3 regions of the Sinorhizobium sp. RAC02 genome follow, and region 2 is predicted to be linked to each of the others. Evidence: predicted binding sites of a transcription regulator. Region 2 holds the regulator's gene; each other region holds the start of a gene.
The links. Region 2 encodes LexA, which represses DNA repair genes until DNA is damaged. Its sites were predicted from a motif close to TGTTCNNNNTGTGTTCNG; they were not measured.

Region 1 (2,266 bases), on a different replicon from region 2:
CAACAGACCTTCCTCGTCCGGCTTCGGTTTGGCCTGTGGCGGAACGATCACCAGCATGTTGCCCGGGAGCGGACGCTGTAGGTGGCGGGCTTCATCCCACGGTGCTGTCAGCCAGGTCTCCACTTCCTCAGGCGTGGTCAGGATGGAGGGCATGGCCTTTTGATGGATGGGAGAGACAATCTCATTCGGCGAGGTCGTCAGAAATCCAAACAGCTCGTATTCCTGCTCGCCATCCCTGACCTTCCGCACGCCCTTCCACGGAGTCCAGAAGCCCGCGAAAAACATCAGCGGTCGCTCTTCGTTGCCGGCGAACCAAGCGTTCGGCACGCGTCCGCCCTCCACCTTGCTGGCTGGGTCAGGCTCGGCAAAAGACGTGAACGGAACCACGCAGCGGCTGGTAGGCCCAAGCCAGCGGCGCCAATGTGGGGAGTTTACATTGCGGATATTGGTGACGCCCGGATCGTAGTTTTTGACATAAGCCGGCGGCGACGGCATTCCCCAGGTCGCCCGGGCAATCTCGCGCTGTCCGTCATCGGCGACGCGGACAATCGGTGCCTGATAGCCTGGATAAACATCGAAGGAGGCTTCATTCCAGCCGGCTCGATCCCGGAACGCCTTTGTAAATTTCAGAACCGCGTCACGCGTGGTCGTCACGTTGTAGAGATTACACATTGCCGTCCTCCTATCCAATGCGTGTCAAGGCGAAGTTTCCGACCCTTTCGGAACGCAATCAAGCTTTGAAAGCTCCAGCGATCACCTGGGCTTTTGCGGCTCAAAAACCAAGGCCGCCTCCAGCAAACAGGGAAATCCCGTCCGGCATCTATCCTGTCCGTCAGGACAATGCATCTTGTCGCATCCCATCGCCATGCGACGGCGCAGATCCACAAAACGCATGCTGGCGCCGAACTGTTTCACCAGCGCCTTGCGATCAAGCTCGCCCCGTTGCACGCACGGTTTGCATTCGACGGTAATCACCGGTCCCTTGAAATCTCTAAGCGTCAGCAAACCGGGCATATTTCTATTTTCTCATCTACGATATTTTTCATCACATTCAGCATCGAATTGAATCTGCTTGATGAATCGATCGATCAAAAGCCGTCTCGTGATGCTGGCTGCAGTCCACCCGATTCTTGCCCGTTGACTCATCGCTGTTTAAAGAACAAAAACAGAACATATCAGCTTTTTTTGGCTATGCAAATGCACCCTTGACGTAGGAAACCGATGCCAATCACTGCCGCCAACCCCGTCATTTCCGAGCTTCAGGACCGCATCCGGCGGCTTGAAGGCGGAGTTGCGCGCAAGGGCGAGGTGCTGTCGTTCGAAATAGCTGAGATCGATGCAAAGCTTCCCGGTGGCGGGCTGGCCTGCGGCGCCTTGCACGAGGTGGCCGGCGGTGGCGCCGATGCCGTGCATGGCGCGGCCGCCGCTCTGTTCGTCGCCGGGATCGTCGCGCGCACGAAGGGCGACATCCTGTGGTGCCTGACACGGCCGGATCTGTTTGCGCCGGCATTGGCACAGGCGGGGCTTCACCATGATCGGGTGATCTATGTCGAGGCCGACCGGGAAGAGGACGTGCTCACGAATTTCGAAGAGGGCCTGCGTTTTGGCGGGCTTGGCGCCGTCGTTGCCGAGCTTGTGCGCCTGCCCATGACCGCCTCACGGCGCCTGCAGCTGGCGGCCGAGGCTTCAGGAACAATCGGGATTGCGCTTCGGCGATGGCGGCGCCCGACAGAGGCGGCTGATTTCGGGCAGCCGACGGCGGCCACGACACGATGGCGCATCAGCGTCCTGCCTTCCGAACCGCTTCCCGTGTCGGGCATCGGGCGGGCGCGGTGGCTGGCGGAATTGATCAGAGCAAGGGCGGGAGAAGCCGCAGAATTTGAAATAGGTGCCTGCGATGCCACGGGTCGTATCAGTCTTTCTCCCCACGCTCGCGACGGACAGGATCAGGCGCGCCGATCCCAGAATTTCGGCTGAAACACCTGTTGTGGTTGTTTCTCGCAGTGGATCAAAACGCACCGTGGCCGCAGTCGACGCTGCGGCCTTCAAGGCCGGCGTCCGCATCGGCATGCCCGCCGCCAAAGCCCAGGCGATGATATCCGGCCTGCATCTGGTCGATGCCGACCCCATCGGTGATGCCTTGGCGGTGGAGCGCCTGGCGCTGTGGATGCTTCGCCAGTATACGCCGGTGGTGGCGATCGACAGTCCCGACGGCATCGTCATGGATACCGAGGGTGCCGACCACCTACGCGGCGGCGAGATGCCG
Region 2 (2,266 bases):
AGAGATAGGGCGGCACGAGCGGCAGCACGCAGGGCGACAGAAACGACAGCGCTCCGGCAAGCAGCGCACTTAGAAGAGAAATATCGGCAATCGACACTGGCTACTCCGCGACGGCGGGAAAGCGGTTCGGGCCCGAAAACGCCCCGCCCGCTCCTTCATTTGCGCTTCCTAGTATCGGCCGAAGCCCTCTCCTGCCAATCACCTTTTGGAGAACGCGGCAAAATGCAGCAAAAGCTGTTTTTCATCGCATTTTCCGGGTTGACCCGGCAAATCCTCCTGCCTATGTTCCGCGCACTTCCGCGGGGCGTCTTCGCACCGCCTGGGAGCGTGTAGCTCAGCCGGTAGAGCAACTGACTTTTAATCAGTAGGTCCAGGGTTCGAATCCCTGCGCGCTCACCACTCGAACCCTTGACCCCCAGGCTTTTGCAGTATTTTCGAGCCTGCCGCATGGGGTGAAAAAAGTCCCAAGTAATCCCGCGAAGACCAAGGCTTCGACCGGCTCGCATTTCGCAAGAGATGCGCTAGGTTGTGGCGTCGCCTTCCGCGGCCGAGAACAAAGGGCAAGAAGCGCCGAAGGCGTTCAATTACTCAGCGCACTGCCTGTCATAACGCTTCTGTAGGTGCGGGCCTCTTGCAGAACACATATGGAACAGATAGTGTATGTTCTATATTTGTTTCGCGATTCTGGGGTGGACGGCGATGTTGACACGTAAGCAACAGGAACTTCTCTTGTTCATCCATGAACGGATGAAGGAATCCGGCATACCGCCGTCGTTCGATGAAATGAAGGATGCTCTGGATCTCGCCTCGAAATCGGGTATTCACCGGCTCATCACGGCGCTTGAAGAGCGTGGCTTCATCCGGCGATTGCCAAACCGCGCCCGCGCCCTAGAAGTGATCAAACTTCCGGAGGCCTATTCGCCCAGCCTTCAGCCGCGGCGCGGTTTCTCCCCATCGGTCATCGAAGGAAGCCTTGGCAAGCAGCCGGTGCCGGCCGCTCCGCCCCAGCGGACGTCGAGCCAGGCAGACATGCCCTCCTCCGTTTCCGTGCCGGTCATGGGACGCATCGCCGCGGGTGTGCCCATCTCGGCGATCCAGAACAATACCCATGAAATCACCGTGCCGGCCGAAATGATCGGTGGCGGGGAGCATTATGCGCTGGAGGTCAAGGGCGATTCGATGATCGAGGCCGGCATCCTCGACGGTGACACCGTCATCATTCGCAATGCGAACACTGCCAATCCCGGTGAAATCGTCGTGGCGCTGGTCGATGACGAGGAAGCGACGCTGAAGCGCTTCCGCCGCAAGGGCGCATCCATCGCGCTTGAGGCCGCCAATCCGGCCTATGAAACCCGTATTTTCGGACCGGACCGCGTCAAGATTCAGGGCAAGCTCGTCGGGCTTATTCGCCGCTACCATTAAAGCGTGTCGCGTAAACGCGTGCGGCGGTTTAGCAATAACGCCTGCAAAACATCGAGAAACCAAGGCTTGGGGAGTGAACTTGAGAGATCACGACGCGCTGTCATCCGCTCGCTTCATAGGTACCACTACGCCAATCATAGGTGCGGTGTCGTGACCAGGGGCGATGAAGCGTTTCAACAGCCGGGGTGAAAAGGGCGTCGGAGAGGGCAGAGTTTGCGGGATCGGCCGCCGGCTGGATTTCCAGGGCGCCGGTTTGCCTCAGATGGCGAACCGTGATGAGGCGTGCACCTGAACGGCAAGCTTCCAAACGGATTGCGACGGGCACGATGACGAGGTCTGCACCGTCGCAGGCCGTACCGAGGAAGGCGAGGTCCTCCAGCGCCACGATGCGCCAACCGCTGGGGGAAATGGCGGCACAGAAGGCTTTTGTCTCGCAGATGAAGCTGTCGTGAGTGCGGGCTGTATCGAATGCTGCGGCCATGGCCGCCTTGGCCTTCTGTCGGTCGGCTTCGCGGCGGGGTCGTTTCTGCCTGGCCGTAGTGGCAGGGTCCTCCTTCTCGATGTTGACTGTCAGGCCGCTCGTCTTGCGTAGCTCGGGTTTCAGCAGTGTTTCGAGGCGAAGGGCGCGCCGCCATTGCGCATAGATGAAATCCGGTGGCCGTGCGCGGTTGGTCGCTGCTTTCTCGCCACGCAGAATGGCGACCAGGCGGCCATCTTCCGACACGAGAATCTCCGGCCTTGTGCCTCCAGCGGGCCAGCAGGCGACAAGGATTCCGACGACGACGAGAAGCGTGCCGGCATGGCGCAGTCGGGTGCGCAGGAGGCAGACGAGGCCGCTGCCGAT
Region 3 (2,266 bases), 1.7 Mb from region 2:
AAGATTTTTGTCACCGAATTCGCCGACCTGATGCCGGCAACGCTGATCACCCGCGACGCCGGCGAAATCCGCCGCTTCCGGGACGAAATGGGCGACATGATCCTGAAGCCGCTCTACGGCAATGGCGGCGCCGGCGTCTTCCATTCGACCAAGGACGACCGCAACCTCTCGTCGCTGCTCGAAATGTTCGGCCAGATGTTCCGCGAGCCCTTCATCGCCCAGCAATACCTGCCGGACGTGCGCAAGGGCGACAAGCGCATCATCCTCGTCGACGGCGAGCCGGTCGGTGCGATCAACCGTGTGCCGGCCGAGCATGATGCCCGGTCCAACATGCATGCCGGTGGCCGCCCGGAGCCGACGGAACTGACGGCGCGCGAAAAGGAAATCTGCGCCCGCATCGGCTCGTCGCTGCGCGAACGCGGCTTCCTGCTCGTTGGCATCGACGTCATCGGTGACTATATGACCGAGATCAACGTGACGTCGCCCACCGGCATCCGCGAGGTCAAGAAATTCGGCGGCGCCGACATTGCAGCCCTGCTCTGGGATGCTATCGAGAAGAAGCGCTAAGGCCTCTTCCCCGCGGGAGCGCGGCGGGAAATCCGCCGCGTTTTCCGGGTAGAACGGCCTCTCCGGGACGGTCCGTTCGCGAACGTCCCGCCTTCGTTCCGCAAAGGCAACCGGCCACAACCGGCACGCGGAAAATCCTCCCGCAAGTTCTACGATTGTTCTTGTTTCATTCCGCATTTCATGTCAGATTTACACCTGCAACCCAGGGGCGGTTGCAGGGATCGTTTTCGGCAAAAACGTGTTGCGGTGCTCTTTGCGCGTCATGACCGGCGCGCAGCGCTGCGGGACGAGCGGGGGCAGTCATGGTCGCACGGGTCAGTACGATTGCGTTTCAGGGCATCGAGGGCGTGCCCGTCGATGTGCAGGTCATGGTGGCGCCCGGCAAGGTGGGCATGCAGATCGTCGGCTTGGCCGACAAGGCGGTCGCCGAAAGCCGCGAGCGGGTGCAGGCCGCCCTGCACGCCTCCGGTCTGTCGCTGCCGCCGAAGCGGGTGACTGTCAATCTCGCGCCCGCCGATCTTCCCAAGGAAGGCAGCCACTACGATCTCGCCATTGCGCTCGGCCTGATGATGGCGCTCGGCGCTGTGCCGGGCGATGCGGTGGAAGGCTATGTCGTCATCGGTGAACTCAATCTCGACGGCACGATCGCACCGGTTGCCGGTGCCTTGCCCGCTGCGATGGGGGCGAATGCGCTCGGCAAGGGGCTGATCTGCCCGGCGGAAAACGGTGCGGAAGCTGCCTGGGCCGGCGGTGGGCTCGACATCCTGGCGCCAAGGAGCCTCATTGCGCTCGCCAACCATTTCAAGGGCACCCAGGTCCTGTCGCGCCCCACGCCGGCGATCCGCGCGTCGGCGACGGACCTGCCTGATCTCGCGGATATCCGGGGCCAGGAAAGCGCCAAGCGGGCCTTGGAGGTCGCCGCGGCTGGCAGCCACAATCTCCTGATGGTCGGCCCGCCGGGCTCGGGAAAATCCATGCTGGCTTCTCGCCTTGCCGCCATCCTGCCGCCGCTCACGCCGACCGAGCTGCTTGAAGTTTCGATGATCCACTCCATTGCCGGCCAGCTGTCCGGCGGCCGGCTGTCGGATCGCCGCCCGTTCCGCACGCCGCACCATTCGGCCACCATGGCGGCGCTTGTCGGTGGTGGCGCGCGTGCCCGGCCCGGCGAGGTTTCCCTCGCCCACAATGGCGTGCTCTTCCTTGACGAACTGCCCGAATTCTCGCCGCAGGCGCTCGATGCGCTGCGCCAGCCGCTCGAGACCGGGGAATGCATCATCGCGCGCGCCAATCACCGGGTGAGCTACCCGGCTGCCGTCCAGCTCGTCGCGGCTATGAACCCGTGCCGCTGCGGCATGGCGGGCGAGCCGGGCCGCAGCTGTGTTCGCGGACCGCGCTGCATGAGCGATTATCAGGCGCGCGTCTCCGGCCCGCTGATGGACCGCATCGACATCCGCATCGACGTGCCGGCCGTCTCCGCCTCGGATCTCATCCGCCCGATGGCCGCCGAGCCCAGCGAGACCGTCGCCCGCCGCGTCGCCCATGCCCGGGCCTTGCAGGTCGATCGTTTCGCCCGTCTCGGCATGGCCTCGGTAACGAGCAATGCCCGCGCCTCGACGTCACTCGTCGAAAAGGTTGCGGAGCCCGATCCCGCCGGCCTCCAGCTGCTCCGCGACGCCGCGGAGAAAATGCGGTTTTCCGC

Region 1: BSY16_RS20545 (ImuA family protein) is a predicted target of LexA. The motif match lies at 1,156-1,173, and genes of this name have one in related genera.
Region 3: BSY16_RS14070 (YifB family Mg chelatase-like AAA ATPase) is a predicted target of LexA. The motif match lies at 724-741, and genes of this name have one in related genera.

Annotation. Positions count from the first base shown of each region.
Region 1 is NZ_CP016451.1:137,803-140,068, forward strand. Features, by position in the region: gene BSY16_RS20535 (SOS response-associated peptidase) at 1-672, opposite strand, end outside; gene BSY16_RS20540 (hypothetical protein) at 754-1,014, opposite strand; gene BSY16_RS20545 (ImuA family protein) at 1,222-1,977, shown strand; gene BSY16_RS20550 (Y-family DNA polymerase) at 1,898-2,266, shown strand, end outside.
Region 2 is NZ_CP016450.1:1,273,830-1,276,095, reverse strand. Features, by position in the region: gene BSY16_RS06055 (cytochrome c biogenesis CcdA family protein) at 1-97, opposite strand, end outside; tRNA gene BSY16_RS06050 (tRNA-Lys) at 324-399, shown strand; gene lexA (transcriptional repressor LexA) at 700-1,422, shown strand; gene BSY16_RS06040 (ComEC/Rec2 family competence protein) at 1,523-2,266, opposite strand, start outside.
Region 3 is NZ_CP016450.1:2,926,076-2,928,341, reverse strand. Features, by position in the region: gene gshB (glutathione synthase) at 1-567, shown strand, start outside; gene BSY16_RS14070 (YifB family Mg chelatase-like AAA ATPase) at 870-2,266, shown strand, end outside.